DNA from 4 places in the Pectobacterium sp. HCp5_1 genome. Region 4 is predicted to be linked to each of the others. Evidence: predicted binding sites of a transcription regulator. Region 4 holds the regulator's gene; each other region holds the start of a gene.
What was found. The regulator CRP, encoded in region 4, controls carbon source genes, mostly activating them, when cyclic AMP is high. The targets are predictions, from matches to a motif close to ATGTGANNNNNNTCACAT.
Positions count from the first base shown of each region.

Region 1: a site for CRP is predicted at 1,128-1,145, ahead of yrbN (protein YrbN). Genes of this name have one in related genera too.
Region 2: a site for CRP is predicted at 1,574-1,591, ahead of cdd (cytidine deaminase). Genes of this name have one in related genera too.
Region 3: a site for CRP is predicted at 1,248-1,265, ahead of Q3A88_RS02150 (YfcZ/YiiS family protein). Genes of this name have one in related genera too.

Region 1 covers NZ_JAUMIO010000006.1:142,191-146,119, reverse strand. Annotated here, with positions in the region: gene pnp (polyribonucleotide nucleotidyltransferase) at 1-22, shown strand, start outside; gene nlpI (lipoprotein NlpI) at 163-1,047, shown strand; gene yrbN (protein YrbN) at 1,152-1,229, shown strand; gene Q3A88_RS07000 (DEAD/DEAH family ATP-dependent RNA helicase) at 1,222-3,126, shown strand; gene cptA (phosphoethanolamine transferase CptA) at 3,657-3,929, shown strand, end outside.
Region 2 covers NZ_JAUMIO010000019.1:16,495-20,423, forward strand. Annotated here, with positions in the region: gene Q3A88_RS13915 (NAD-dependent malic enzyme) at 1-417, opposite strand, end outside; gene cdd (cytidine deaminase) at 624-1,514, opposite strand; gene Q3A88_RS13925 (CidB/LrgB family autolysis modulator) at 1,689-2,384, opposite strand; gene Q3A88_RS13930 (CidA/LrgA family protein) at 2,384-2,791, opposite strand; gene bioA (adenosylmethionine--8-amino-7-oxononanoate transaminase) at 2,976-3,929, opposite strand, start outside.
Region 3 covers NZ_JAUMIO010000002.1:138,696-142,624, forward strand. Annotated here, with positions in the region: gene Q3A88_RS02140 (MarR family winged helix-turn-helix transcriptional regulator) at 1-75, shown strand, start outside; gene Q3A88_RS02145 (class I SAM-dependent methyltransferase) at 68-832, shown strand; gene Q3A88_RS02150 (YfcZ/YiiS family protein) at 925-1,221, opposite strand; gene fadL (long-chain fatty acid transporter FadL) at 1,603-2,904, shown strand; gene Q3A88_RS02160 (SDR family oxidoreductase) at 3,081-3,833, opposite strand.
Region 4 covers NZ_JAUMIO010000053.1:9,172-13,100, forward strand. Annotated here, with positions in the region: gene Q3A88_RS20825 (YheU family protein) at 1-22, shown strand, start outside; gene Q3A88_RS20830 (phosphoribulokinase) at 147-1,016, shown strand; gene Q3A88_RS20835 (OsmC family protein) at 1,130-1,537, opposite strand; gene crp (cAMP-activated global transcriptional regulator CRP) at 1,913-2,545, shown strand; gene Q3A88_RS20845 (aspartate aminotransferase family protein) at 2,694-3,920, opposite strand.

The DNA of each region.
Region 1 (3,929 bases), on a different contig from region 4:
AGCACCGTCTTCTGAGGAATAACGACTGTTAGATAACGGTCTTATGGCACCTTGCCTGATTATCATGGCAAGGTGCTGCGTGTATCGTAAGGGAATGGATGACCTTGCGTTGAGCGGTCCGGGACAGGATGTTCATCCAATGTTTGTCTTCGGGAGTGGGAAATGAAGCCTTTCTTGCGCTGGTGTTATGTTGCAACAGCACTCATGCTGGCAGGATGCAGCAACACGGATTGGCGTAAAGACGCAGTATTGGCGATTCCGTTACAGCCTACTTTGCAGCAGGAAGTGATCCTGGCACGCATGGAACAAATCCTTGCAAGCCGGGCATTAACCGATGATGAGCGAGCACAGCTATTATATGAGCGCGGAGTGCTGTATGATAGTCTCGGGTTACGGGCATTGGCGCGGAATGATTTTTCACAAGCGCTGACGATCCGCCCTGATATTCCAGAAGTTTTTAACTATTTGGGTATCTATTTAACGCAGGCAGGCAATTTTGATGCTGCCTATGAAGCGTTTGATTCTGTACTAGAGCTTGATCCAACTTACAATTACGCGCGTTTAAACCGGGGCATCGCTTTGTATTATGGCGGTCGCTACCTGTTAGCGCAGGATGATCTGCTGGCGTTTTATCGAGACGATCCGAATGATCCTTTCCGTTCGTTGTGGCTGTATCTTGTGGAGCGAGAAATCAATCCAGAGACGGCCAAAATTGCGTTGAAGAAACGCTATGACGACGCCAAGAAAGGGCCTTGGGGATGGAATATTGTCGAATTCTATCTGGGCAGTATCAGTGAAAAAACACTGATGCAGCGTTTACAGGTAGAAGCTACGGATAACACTTCGCTCGCTGAGCATCTCAGTGAAACTGACTTCTATTTAGGTAAGCACTACCTAAGTCTGGGGGACAAGAACACCGCCTTGGCGCTGTTCAAGCTGACGGTTGCCAACAACGTTCATAACTTTGTTGAGCACCGCTATGCATTGTTGGAATTGGCGCTATTAGGCCAAGAGCAAGACGACCTATCAGGATCGGACCAGCAATAGCTGACGAACACTTAATCAGCCTGAAAAACTTCGGTTATCACCTTCACGGGTGAGGGCTTTTTTGTTCGCTTTTTAATCCAATTTGAGCCGGTTCACACTTTTCAATGAAAATGACTGAAAATTTTCACGACGAGTTATGTAGACTGGCCGCCATGTTTAATGAGGCACGTGTACATGACTGATTTAGTAACTTCTTTTGCCGATTTAGGGCTGAACACCTCTATCCTTAATGCCCTGACTGATTTGGGCTATGAAAAACCGTCTCCGATTCAGGCGGAATGTATTCCTCACCTGCTGAACGGTCGCGATGTGCTGGGTATGGCACAGACCGGTAGCGGTAAAACAGCAGCGTTCTCTCTGCCATTACTGAACAATCTGAAACCTGAACTTAAAGCACCACAGATTCTGGTGCTGGCACCGACCCGCGAGCTGGCGGTGCAGGTAGCAGAGGCCTGCAATGATTTCTCCAAACATATGCACGGCGTGAATGTCGTCGCACTGTACGGCGGCCAGCGCTATGACGTGCAACTGCGCGCTTTGCGTGGTGGTGCACAGATCGTTGTAGGTACGCCGGGCCGTCTGCTGGATCACCTGAAACGCGGTACGCTGGATCTGTCCAACCTGAGTGGTTTGGTGCTGGACGAAGCTGATGAAATGCTGCGTATGGGCTTCATCGAAGATGTTGAAAACATCATGGCTCAGATCCCTGCTGAACATCAGACTGCGCTGTTCTCTGCGACCATGCCTGAAGCGATTCGCCGCATTACGCGCCGTTTCATGAAAGATCCGCAAGAAGTTCGCATTCAATCAAGCATTACTACGCGCCCAGACATCAGCCAGAGCTACTGGACGGTGCAGGGTATGCGTAAAAATGAAGCGCTGGTACGTTTCCTGGAAGCGGAAGATTTTGATGCGGCGATTATTTTCGTTCGTACCAAAAACGCGACGCTGGAAGTGGCCGAAGCCTTGGAGCGTAGCGGTTACAACAGCGCCGCGCTGAACGGTGACATGAATCAGGCGCTGCGTGAGCAAACGCTGGAGCGTCTGAAAGATGGTCGTCTGGATATCCTGATCGCGACCGACGTTGCGGCGCGTGGTCTGGACGTTGAGCGTATCAGTCTGGTAGTGAACTACGATATCCCGATGGATGCCGAGTCTTACGTCCACCGTATTGGTCGTACCGGTCGTGCAGGTCGTGCGGGCCGCGCTCTGCTGTTCGTCGAAAATCGTGAACGCCGCCTGCTGCGCAACGTTGAACGCACAATGAAGCTGACCATTCCTGAAGTGGAATTGCCAAATGCAGAATTGCTGGGTCAACGCCGTCTGGCTAAATTCGCCGCTAAAGTACAGCAACAGCTGGAAAGCAGCGATCTGGACATGTACCGTGCACTGCTGACAAAACTGCAACCGCAGGAAGAGCTGGATGTCGAAACGCTGGCTGCTGCGCTGCTGAAAATGGCGCAGGGTGAACGTCCTCTGATTCTGCCACCCGATCCGGTATTCCGTCCTCGTCGCGAATTCCGCGATCGTGATGAGTCTCGCAGTGATTCACGTGGCGATCGTCGTCGTGATCCTCGCGATTCTCGTGACAGCCGTGACGGTGACCGTCCACAACGTCGTGAGCGTCGTGATGCTGGCGAGATGGAACTGTATCGCATTGAAGTGGGTCGTGATGACGGCGTTGAAGTTCGCCACATTGTTGGTGCCATTGCCAACGAAGGTGACATCAGCAGCCGCTACATCGGTAACATCAAGTTGTTCGCGTCTCACTCGACGATTGAACTGCCGAAAGGTATGCCGGGCGATCTGTTATCACATTTCACCCGTACGCGTATTCTGAACAAACCAATGAATATGCAACTGATGGGTGATGCAGTTGCACAGCCAGAACGTCGTGGCGGTGGTCGTCCTGGTGGCGAACGTCGTGATGGCGCAGCACCACGCCGCTCTTTCGGCGGTGGCGAACGCCGTGAAGGTAACGGTAACGGCGGTGAGCGTCGTGAGCGTTCTTTCAACCGTGATAACCGTGACGGCGCTTCACGCGCTCCACGTCGTCGTCCTGCTGACGCGGGTCAATAAAACTAACATTGAGTAATGAGCGTATTGGGTTACGGTTTAGGGCGAGATTAAATACTTCGCTTCAAATAACGAAATAGTGCTTTACGCAACATTTATTTTTGTATTTTATTATAATAAGCGGCCCATCGATGATGATGGGCCGATTATTGTTATGACTCAGCATCCTATCTTAATTTTATCTTAAGGAAGAATTCACTCCGAAGTGCACATTAAGTCACCATTCTCAATACCTCGAACACTTTCGACGGCTGTATGAACTCAATATACTTACGTAGCACTACGGTTCAGTCACTCTGATAGCGTTTTAACTCTTCTTTCGACACCGTTCTCAGGGTAAACTGCTTTAGCTGTCTATAATTCATGTTACTCGCGCGTCTTCGGTAGGAAGAATGAGATAACTTATCGGCATCTTCACTCCCAGTCAGTCCAAACCGAGTGTTACATTTATTATCTGTATTTATTAGGTTCTAAACGGATAATACTGATATTTGGCGCTGCATAAAAAATAACAACGTTGTGTGGAATTAAACATGTCTGAACTCTTTGCTAAAGAACGTTTTAGTTGGCGCTCGCTTGGGTGGCTTTTGCTCTATTTTTGGTTTTTTTCCTGCGCATTACAGCTTGTCATTGTTCTGACTGGACATAGCGGCACCACGGGATTACGTGATTCGCTACTCTACAGTTTACTGTGGCTGATTCCTGTTTTTCTTTTCCCTACTCGAACCAGAATCATCAGCAGCGTATTAGGTATTCTGTTATGGAGTACATCCCTGATTGCACTGGGTTATTACTCGATTTATAAA
Region 2 (3,929 bases), on a different contig from region 4:
CAGCATATCGTCGATATGCGCGCGGTTAGGGTAGGAGATAAACAGCCCGCGTGCGCGACGATAGATATCGGAAAAGTGTTCACAGGCTTCGCCAACGGTCGGGGTGTAGATGATCGGCATCATCTCACTGAGGTGACCGTCCAGCAGGCGGTAGAACAGCGTCTCGTTGGTGTCCTGAATGTTGCGCAGGTACACGTGTTTTTCAATATCGTGTTTGAATTCCTGATACTGACGCCAGGCGCGTTCTGCCTGTTCTTCGATAGTTTCGACGGCTTCAGGCAGCAGACCATGCAGGTTAAAGTTAGCGCGTTCTTCTTCGGTAAACGCGCTGCCTTTATTCAGCAGGGGAAATTCAAGCAAGATTGGGCCAGCGTAGGGAATATGGAGAGGACGTTTGCTTTCGTATTCTAATTCCATGACTTTTTACTCTCGGATAACAGAAAAAACTCAGGTGTTGTCGATAAAAACTGTTGCGGATCTTAAATTACCCAGAAAATATGTACAGGAATTGTTAATTTAAATAGTTACAGATGGCTTGCATCTTAGTCAAAATGCAGGCTTTATCGATTCACCTCTCGTTTCTCACACTTCTCTTTGCTGAAATCCTGTGCTGACCTCTGCCGTTATTCCTCAATAAAGTGATGTTCAATGTCGGTACAGCCCAATTCAGCCAGCATAATTTGCGAAATGGCCCAGTGGCTGACAACCGCATGGCGACGCTCAACGACAGCCGCGTGTTTAATGGTGCACGGAGCGTCACCAGCAAGGTTCATCAGATTCAATGCAACTTGCAAAGGCGGCAGGCTCGGGTTAAATGCCGCATTTTCTGCGTAGCGTCCGGTATAAATGTTGCCACTTGAGGTTTCCAGCGCAATGCCGCTGATGGCTTTGCTATAGGGCGCGTGGCTACGGTTGGCGGCATCCAGAGCCAGACGTGCAAGCGCGTTCACATTCTGCAAGGTTGCGCCGTGGTTGACGTCATCCATCAGTAAGGTATCGATGTGCAGATCGACGGGGCCAAAGGAATCCGGCAGATAGTGGCTGAGCACCGCAGGCTGGCGACCCGGCAATTGAATGCGCAGCGACGCTGCATTACGCAATTCATTCATAAACTGACGACAGTGGCCGCATGGCGTGTAGTTCACGGTCACGGCTCGCAATCCACGCTCATTGCGCATCCAGGCGTGGCTGACAGCGCTTTGTTCGGCATGCACCGTTTGCTGCAACTGAACCGCGCTGAACTCCATGTTGGCACCAAAGTAGAAATTGCCACTGAGCCCTTGCGCAATTGCGCCAACCTGAAAATTCGAGATAGGCGCTTGTGCGCAGGCAGCGGCCAGAGGCAATAGCGCAAAGGCCAACGTGTCGGCGTCTAGCTGGCTGGCTTCGCAGACGGCATTCACGTCATCTGCGGTGAGCATGGCGGCGAAATCGGGTTTATCGATCAAGGGACCGATCGCGGCTTGCAGACTGGCAGGTAATTGCTGGAAGGCGTTTTCAAATCGTGGATGCATATCGGCGTACTCTTTTTACCCGTCAATGACGTCATGTTAGGGAGCAGAGTAGCAATAAATTGTGATCAAAATCTCTTTGTTGAATGAAAGGAATGCAAATTAACTGTTAAATGCGAGATGTATCTCAATTTTATGGCGGGGCGGTGCGAGGCACGCACCATCCCCCCGCTAGATTCAGCCAGCGACGTGCAAGAGTAGAGGGAAGATGAGCGGCGCAATTAGCGACGTGATGATCCCGCAGATGACCAGCGCCAGCGAACTGAATGCGCCTTCCTGATAATCAACTTCCGCACAGCGCGCCGTTCCGAGTGCGTGTGAGGCGGTGCCCATCGACAGCCCACGCGCGGCTTTAGTTTTAATACCGAGGCGGTTGAACACACTGTGGCCTAAGACTGCGCCGAGAATACCGACAAAAATCACGCAGACGGCGCTGATAGCCGGAATCCCGCCAATCGAGCTGGCGACGGCCATCGCAATCGGCGTGGTGACGGATTTAGGCAGCACCGAGGCCGCGATTTCTGGTGAAGCGCCCATCCACAGCGCTACCAGCGTGCCGGAGATAATGGCGGTCAGGCTGCCGATGAAGCACACGCTGATGATCGACTTCCAGCGCGCGCGAATTTGGTGCAGCTGTTCATAAAGCGGGAACGCCAGCGCGACCACCGCCGGTTGCAGCAGATCGTTAAGGACTTTACTGCCCTGAAAATAGTGCTCGTAGGGAATCTTCAATACCAGCAGCAGCGGAATAATAATCGCCATCGACACCAGCAGCGGGTTCAACAGGGAAATCCGGGTCAGCACGGCCAGTTTACGCGCGGCGAAAAAGACAATCAGAGTGAGGGGAAGCGACCACCACAAATAGCTGAACATTATTCATTATCCTTCGGCGGCGTACGATCGCCAGCCACGGCTCGTTCACGCTGCATTATCTGGGTACTGAAACCCACAACCAACATCACAATAAAGGTACTGATCAGGCAGGAAACGACGATAGGGCCAAACTGTTGGCTGACCAGATCGTAATAATTCATCACGCCGACGCCGATTGGGACGAACAGCAGCGCCATGTGACGAATAAGCAGGTGGCAACCTGGTTTTACCCACTGCGCGGGCAGAATTTGCGAGGCGAGAAGGATGAACAAGACCAGCATGCCGATGATACTGCCGGGGATAGTGAACGGAAGTAACGCGGATACCGCATTGCCTGCCAGCAGGCAGAGATAAATCAATGCGAAAGCGCGTAAATACTGCCAGCACACGATGAACGTATTACGCATGGGAAATTCCTGATTAGCTGAGGGGATTATCATAACGCTAATGGAATTTACGTGCTACAGCGCACATTGCTAACGTTATACAGCAACACATAGCAGGGGATATGGGGTGAATGGCCTGAGGGCGACAGCAAACGTGCCGCACTCAAGCCTTTATTGAGCCAAATACTTCGATACAAATATGTAGTCAGTCAAATAGCCGTTCATCACGAATCGCGGCACAGACCGCATCGGTCAGCTTACGCAGTTCATCAGGCTGAATGATAAACGGCGGCATCAGATAAATGAGTCGGCCAAAGGGACGAATCCACACGCCGCGCTCGACGAAGAAACGCTGTAGCCGCGCCATATTAACCGGACGCTGTGTTTCCACCACGCCGATAGAGCCCAGTACGCGAACGTTCGCCACCAGCGGCGAATTCGCGCAGGGTTGCAGCGCTTCTCGCAGCTGTCGTTCAATCTGTTTGACCTGCTGCTGCCAGCGGTTCTCCGCCAGCAGCGATAAACTGGCATTGGCTGCCGCGCAGGCGAGTGGATTGCCCATAAATGTAGGGCCGTGCATAAAACAGCCTGCCGCGCCGTTGCTGATGGTTTCCGCAACTATCCGAGTGGTCAGCGTGGCGGAGAGCGTCATATAGCCGCCGGTAAGCGCTTTCCCCAGACACATAATATCGGGTGAAATCCCCGCATGTTCGCAGGCAAACAGCTTGCCAGTGCGGCCAAATCCGGTCGCGATCTCATCGGCAATCAGCAAGATCCCCCATTGATCGCACAGTTCCCGAACCCGACGCAGATAGGCTGGATGATAAAAGCGCATCCCGCCCGCGCCTTGTACGATGGGTTCCAGAATCACGGCCGCAATCTCATGGGCGTGCGCTGACAGCATCGACTGGAGCGGCGCGATATCCGCTTCCTGCCAGTCGTCGGTAAAACCGCCTTCGTTGATCGCGGCGCATGGCGGCGCATCGATAAATAGGTGAGTCGGCAGATAGCCCTGATACAAGCTGTGCATCGAATTTTGCGGATCGCACACGGACATCGCACCGAAGGTGTCGCCGTGATAGCCATGACGCAGGGTGAGAAAGCGCTGACGGGTTTCACCGCGTGCTTGCCAATATTGCAGCGCCATTTTCATTGCCAC
Region 3 (3,929 bases), on a different contig from region 4:
GAACAGCAGGACTTCGAGAAACGTATACAGATAGCGCGTGCAGAGTTACACGCCTCAGGTGATAAAGATGACTAACACAACCGAAGAAAACAGAAACTGGTTTTCCTCAGGCGGGGAGAACTATGCCCGCTACCGACCGCACTATCCACCCGAACTGGCAGAATACCTTTCCAGTCTCGCCCCCAGTACCCAAAACGCGCTGGATGTAGGGTGCGGAACCGGGCAGCTTACGCGACAGTTGGCTGAACATTTCGACGCGGTAAAAGGTCTCGATCCCAGCGTGAGTCAGCTAGGCAACGCCGTTGCACATCATCGTATCGACTACGTGTGCTCCCCCGCAGAAACGCTGCCCGAACAGCCACTCACTTACAGTTTGATTACCGCAGCGCAGGCCGCACACTGGTTCAAGCTGGACGCGTTTTATCAGGAAGTCCGCAGAGTGGCAGTCCCTCAGGGAATATTAGCCCTCATCAGCTATGGCGTTATGCAGCTTGATGACGATCTGAACGACAGATTTCGTCAGTTTTATTACGAAGAGATTGGCCCGTTTTGGCCTGCCGAACGTAAGCTGGTTGATAACGGATATCGGGATATCCCCTTCCCTTTTGATGAGATCGCCGCACCGCCTCTTAACATCCAGCTTGAGTGGCCGTTAGACGCCCTTATTGGCTATATTTCGACCTGGTCTGCCGTCGCCAGCGCCCGAGAAGCAGGACGAGAGGAAATGCTGCGCCGTTTTTATGACGACATCGCGACACTCTGGGGAACGCCAACAACATGCCGACCGGTTCTATGGCCGATTAACATGCGCATTGGGAGAATTGATAAGTGACGACACCACCAACAGCGGTGGATAGAAACAACGAAGGGAAATAAAGCGAGTCGGCAGGCGATGCGATAACGCAATGCCTGCCAGAGGAAGATTTAACGCAGGCCGAGCTGGAAAATCATCGTTTCAGCCTGGCAGCTGAACGTGAAATCGATGTCCAGTTTAACGCCGCCGTCTACCTCTTCCAGCGTGCTGGCGATTTCACAAGGTTCAGACTCTACCGCACGCGCTTTTTCCGTCAGGGCGGCCAGTGCCGCTTCTGCCTCAGCACGATTGCCGAAAACGTTGCTGTAAGACGCCGTGCAATCCGTGTTATCCATAATTGTGCCAACATCGACACAGCAGCAGGCTGCGGTTTCTTCAGCACTGCATTTGTTGATTACGTTCGTCATGCTACTTTCCTCTTAAAACGCGGGAGATATGATCCAGTTCAAATATTTTTATCTTCCTTATATTTTACTCCCTCATCCCGAAGCAGTGCCAGCACTTCATGCTGACCAGTAATTTTAGTGATATCAATCACATTACGGTGTTATACGACAGTAAAGACCGCGTAATATCTCTTCACACAAATTAACCAAAACGTTAAGCAGATCTAAATTTTGCATCATTTTGGAAATATTTTTAATACACGGACGCAACATTGTCGTATTCCCAACTTATACTTTGGCAACTGGTCTGATTTGTCAGGCTAAGTGCGCCCCCTACAATGCGCGTCCCTTGTTACCCCGTGTAACAACGTTAAATAACAAGCATATAAAGAGGTTTTGGTCATGAACCAGAAAAACCTGTTCAAACAATCCACAATTGCTGTTGCGGTGGCCCTGTTTTCAGCAAATGTGTCAGCAGCTGGTTTCCAGCTAAATGAATACTCGTCATCGGGTCTGGGGCGTGCGTTTTCTGGTGAAGGTGCGGTAGCCGACAACGCGACTTCCGGCAGCCGTAACCCAGCGACCATGACCATGTTTGACCGCCCGTCCTTCTCCGGTGGTGTCACCTATATCAACCCAGACATTGATGTTCAGGGGAAAAACTCCCTAACCGGGCAAGATACCAGCGCCAAAAACATCGCACCACATGCCTGGGTACCGAACCTACACTTCATCATGCCGCTGAATGAACAGTGGGCGATTGGTGCTTCCGCCACCACTAACTATGGCCTGGCGACTAAATTTAATGATAACTATGCAGCAGGTTCTATCGGCGGTGAAACCGACCTGTTGACATCAAACCTGAACCTGAGCGCCGCGTATCGACTGAACCAACATTTCAGTTTTGGTTTAGGGGTTAACGCGGTTTATGCCGATGCCAAATTTATTCGGCGCGCTGGTGAACTGGCTAATGTTCCTGCCGGTGTGGGGGGCGCTCAGGGTGCCGTTGCAGGCCCGTCTTCAGAGATGGCTCGTCTGGAAGGTAAAGAGTGGGGTTACGGCTGGAATGCCGGCATCCTGTATGAAGTGGATGAAAACAACCGCTTCGGCCTGACCTATCGTTCCAAAGTCGATATCGATTTCAATGGTGATTACAGTAACCAACGGTCCGCTGGGCCTGGTGCCCTCAATGGCGCAACAATTCCTGGTAAGCTGACACTCAATCTGCCAGAAATGTGGGAAGCGTCCGCCTACCACCGCGTGGCACCGAAGTGGGCGGTTCACTACAGCCTGACCTACACCAGTTGGAGCCATTTCCAGGAGCTGAAAGCGACAGGTAACAGTGGCAACACGCTGTTCCAGAAAGAGGAAGGCTTCCGTGATGCCTACCGTATCGCACTGGGTACCACCTACTATCATGACGATAACTGGACGTTCCGTAGTGGTATCGCGTTTGATGACAGTCCGATACCAGCCGACAGACGTTCTATCTCTATCCCCGATCAGGATCGTTTCTGGTTGAGCGCAGGCACCACTTACGCCTTCAATAAAGATGCGTCAGTGGATGTCGGCGTTTCCTATATGCACGGTAAGCAAGTCGATATCAGCGAACCGCTCTCTGATAGAGCAGGCTCCCCACGCTACAACTTCAGCTCCAAAGGTAAAGCCTGGCTGTACGGCGTGAACTTTAACTATGCGTTCTAAATAAAGAATGGCGTTCTAAATAAAGCACGCGTTCTCATTGCTATCAGTCAGAACGTGATAAAGCAGGTAAGGCAACTTACCTGCTTTTTTATTGCTCATCACAAGGCACGTGTCTCTGTCTTACTGACGTAGCGATTAGCTAATGATGAACACTCCACGAACATTGTAATGTCGAATCAGTCGTTCAAGAGACGTCCGCCATCCACGACGATCTCACTACCGATGGTCCATCGGGACTCATCTGAAGCCAGATACAACACCGCCTTGGCAATCTCCTCCGCCGTGCCGAAACGGCCTGAAGGGATGCTCTTGACGATCTCCTCATTGACTTGTTTGCGATAGCTATCGGGAATGCCAAGTTTGTCATACAGCGGGGTATCTATAGGACCCGGGCTGACCGCGTTGATGCGAATACCACGCGCCATCAGTTCACTCGACAGCGTCTTTGACAGGCTAAGAAAAGCGGCTTTGGTCGCCGAATAAACGGAGGAGCGGCTCGATCCTACATGCGTACTAATCGACGTGTTGAGGATGACTGAAGCGGGATTGGCGAACACCGGCAATAGCGACTGGATCAGAAAATACGGCCCCTTGACGTTAATGTCGAAGGAGCGATCAAACATGTCTTCTGTCCATTCTTCGATCGGTTGCCAAACGGAAACACCCGCGTTAAGGAAAACGACGTCAACCTTTCCATAATGCGCCTCCACGGCCTGCGCCAGTTCATTCTGTGCACTCACACTGGCCGAGTCGGCGCACAGCACTAGCACTTCGCTGCCAAGTTCGGCTTTTGCCGCGGCAATAGAATCGGGGTTGACCCCAGTAACGATGACACGAGCCCCTTCTGCAAGGAACTGCTTTGCGGTTTCCAGCCCAATGCCGGAGGTACCTCCGGTAATAAGGGTACGTTTGTTGTGTAAGCGAGACATAGGGAACTCCTGATAATCATAGCGGGATGCAGCAATGTGCTGCCGGGGACAGCGCTAATCATATTTGTATGCATAAATGATGATAAGATCCTTATT
Region 4 (3,929 bases):
TGGAGGACATGCTCCTTATTGAGCACGCCGAAAGTCGTGAAAGAACGCGCCAAACATGCTAACAATGATGACAATTACGTCTTTTTTGAGGATGCGCGCAGGCCTTCGGTCTACGCGGGCATCGCGATCACGGAGTCACGCACCTTATGTCACATCAGCATCCGATTATTGCGGTTACCGGCTCCAGCGGAGCGGGAACCACAACAACCAGTCTGGCCTTCCGTAAGATTTTCCAGCAGTTTGATCTGCGCGCAGCCCAGTTAGAAGGCGATAGCTTTCACCGCTATACCCGCCCGGAAATGGATATGGCGATTCGTAAAGCACGTGATTCAGGACGCCACATCAGCTATTTCGGCCCGGAAGCGAATGATTTCAGCCTGCTGGAACAGTCGTTTATCGAATATGGCCTGCACGGGCGCGGCCAGACGCGTAAATACCTGCATACCTACGATGAAGCGATTCCCTATAATCAGGTTCCCGGAACATTCACGCCGTGGGAACCAATGCCGGAACCCACCGACATCCTGTTCTATGAAGGGCTACACGGCGGCGTGGTCACTGAGCAAAACGACGTGGCACAGCATGTGGATTTACTCGTCGGCGTAGTGCCGATCGTCAACCTGGAATGGATTCAAAAGCTGATTCGTGACGTTAATGAGCGCGGTCACTCGCGTGAAGCGGTGATGGATTCCGTCGTCCGCTCAATGGAAGACTACATCACCTATATCACGCCACAGTTCTCTCGCACACACATCAACTTCCAGCGTGTGCCTACCGTGGACACCTCCAACCCGTTCGCTGCCAAATCGATTCCGTCACTGGACGAAAGCTTCGTCGTGATTCATTTTCAGGGATTGGACAATATTGATTACCCCTATCTGCTCGCCATGTTGCAGGGGTCCTTTATCTCCCACATCAACACGCTGGTCGTTCCCGGCGGGAAGATGGGGCTGGCGATGGAATTGATCATGGCGCCGCTGGTGCAGCGGTTAATTGAAGGGAAAACCATCGAATAAGCATCGAGATACACGGGGCGACCACAGGGGTGAGGCCTCCCGACGGGAACCTCCCCCGGTGTTTCCACTAATAGCAGGCTTAAGTGACCAGAATGAGTGCCCAGAGAAAGGGATTATTCCAGCACTCTAATTTCGTGGCTGTGCGTCACCTCAACGGCTTTACCCAGCATCAGTGCCACAGAGCAGTATTTTTCCGCCGACAGTACGACGGCTCGCTCGACAACTTTGTCGGTCAACCCTTTTCCCGTCACGATAAAATGCAGATTGATGTGGGTAAATAAACGCGGCGCGTCAGACCGACGCTCTGACGTTAATTTCACTTCACAATCCGCTACATCGTTGCGGCCTTTTTGCAGAATCGATACCACATCAATCGCGCTGCATCCCCCTACAGACATCAACACCATTTCCATCGGACTGGGCGCTTTATCACCGGAATTGCCGTCCATCACTATCTGATGCCCTGATGCGGATTCGCCTAAAAACGTTAAGCCTTCAACCCATTTTACCCGTGCCTGCATGATGCCTCTCCACTAAAAATTTTTTGAAAATTTATACCGTTACTGTACAAAAACCAGCGTTAATCAGCGCTTTGTCATGCTGAAGCGAGACAACACAAGACACGTCCTTCAAGCTGTGTTAAAACGAAAACAGAATAGACCTTTTCTGGACAAACCCAGAAACGAAGAAGATGATGGCCTGGCCAGACATACCCCAGCCACGTTTACGGTGCGGCAAGGCAGCAACCGGAAAATAAAGGGTACAGTGGTTTCAGTATATTCCCTGACGTCATTCTGCCTAGACTGAATTTTATTTTTTTAGCAGTAAAACACGCCGTACAGGGAACTCTGACCCCTGTAATTTGCGCAGTGAATTACAACAGAGGATGATAGCGAATGGTTCTCGGCAAACCGCAAACAGATCCAACTCTCGAATGGTTCCTTTCCCATTGTCATATTCACAAGTATCCATCGAAGAGCACGCTGATTCACCAAGGTGAAAAAGCAGAAACGCTTTACTACATCGTGAAAGGCTCTGTCGCAGTGCTAATCAAAGATGAAGAAGGCAAGGAAATGATCCTTTCCTACCTCAATCAGGGCGATTTTATCGGCGAGCTCGGCCTGTTTGAAGAAGGTCAGGAGCGCAGCGCCTGGGTGCGGGCAAAAACTGCCTGTGAAGTGGCTGAAATTTCCTATAAAAAATTCCGCCAGCTCATCCAGGTTAACCCGGATATCCTCATGCGTCTGTCTGCACAAATGGCAAGCAGACTTCAGGTTACCTCTGAGAAGGTCGGCAACCTCGCCTTCCTTGATGTGACCGGCCGTATTGCCCAAACCCTACTCAACCTGGCCAAACAACCTGATGCCATGACGCATCCAGATGGCATGCAAATAAAAATTACCCGTCAGGAAATTGGGCAAATCGTTGGCTGCTCGCGTGAAACCGTGGGCCGCATTCTGAAAATGTTAGAAGACCAGAACCTGATCTCTGCACACGGTAAAACGATTGTCGTTTACGGCACTCGCTAAGCCCCTGTCGCTGTACCCTACCAATAAAAAAGCGTGAAGCCTCGGCCTCACGCTTTTTTTATGGCGAGCTTCCTGCTCACCACCCTACGGGTCGTTGCTAACGCAACGCTGAAAAACGTTCCCTACGTTTTTTTATGGCGTAACGTAATCAGTTTGCTGCGTTAACAACCTGCGCGACGGCTTTAGCGAATTTCGCCATCCCCTGCACAATATCATCTTCATCAATGATCAACGACGGTACAAAGCGGATCACATTCGGCCCAGCCATCAGCACCATAAGCCCCTGAGACGTTGCCGCCGCCAGAAACTCGCCCGCACGACCATGCCATTGCGGTTTCAGTTCTGCCCCCAACAGCAAACCCATACCGCGAACCTGTTCGAATACACCGAACTGCTGATTGATTTTCTCAAGCTCACTGACAAAGCGATCGTGGCGATCCGCCACGCCTGACAGCACTTCTGGCGTGTTGATAATATCCAGCGCGGCTTCCGCCACCGCACAGGCCAGCGGGTTGCCGCCATAGGTGGTGCCGTGCACCCCAACCGTCATAGCCGATGCGATCTCTTCCGTCGTCAGCATTGCGCTAATTGGGAAACCACCGCCCAATGCTTTAGCCGTTGTGAGAATATCCGGCGTAATGCCGTAGTGCATGTAGCTGAATAGTTTGCCAGTACGCCCCATTCCGCTCTGCACTTCATCAAACACCAGCAGCGCCTTGTGCTGATCGCATAGATCGCGAACACCTTGTAAAAATTCAGGCGTAGCAGGCGTAATCCCCCCTTCACCCTGAACCGGTTCCAGCACGACTGCACAGGTGTGATCGTCCATCACCGCTTTAACAGCAGCCAGGTCGTTGAAGGGAACATGAACAATATCGGCAGGCTTAGGCCCGAAACCATCGGCATATTTAGGCTGTCCGCCGACCGAAACGGTGAACAGCGTCCGACCATGGAATGCATTGTAGAAGGAGATGATCTTGGTTTTATACGGACTATGGCGTTTAACCGCATAGTGACGCGCCAGCTTAAAGGCAGCTTCGTTGGCTTCAGCACCGGAGTTAACAAAGAACACACGGTCAGCAAAAGTCGCATCAATCAATTTGCTGGCGAGGCGCAACGCAGGCTCATTCGTGAAAATATTGCTGGTGTGCCACAGCTTTTCACCCTGCTGCTGCAACGCGTTCACCAATGCAGGATGGCAGTGACCCAGCGCCGTAACCGCAATACCGCCGGAGAAATCGATATACTCGCGGCCGTCCTGATCCCAGACGCGACTCCCTTTACCTTTCACGGGTACAAACTTAGCGGGTGCATAAACTGGCAAAATCACTTTATCGTGAGTATCCCGTGTCACTGCTTTCTGCTCTGCTGCCATTTGCTGCCT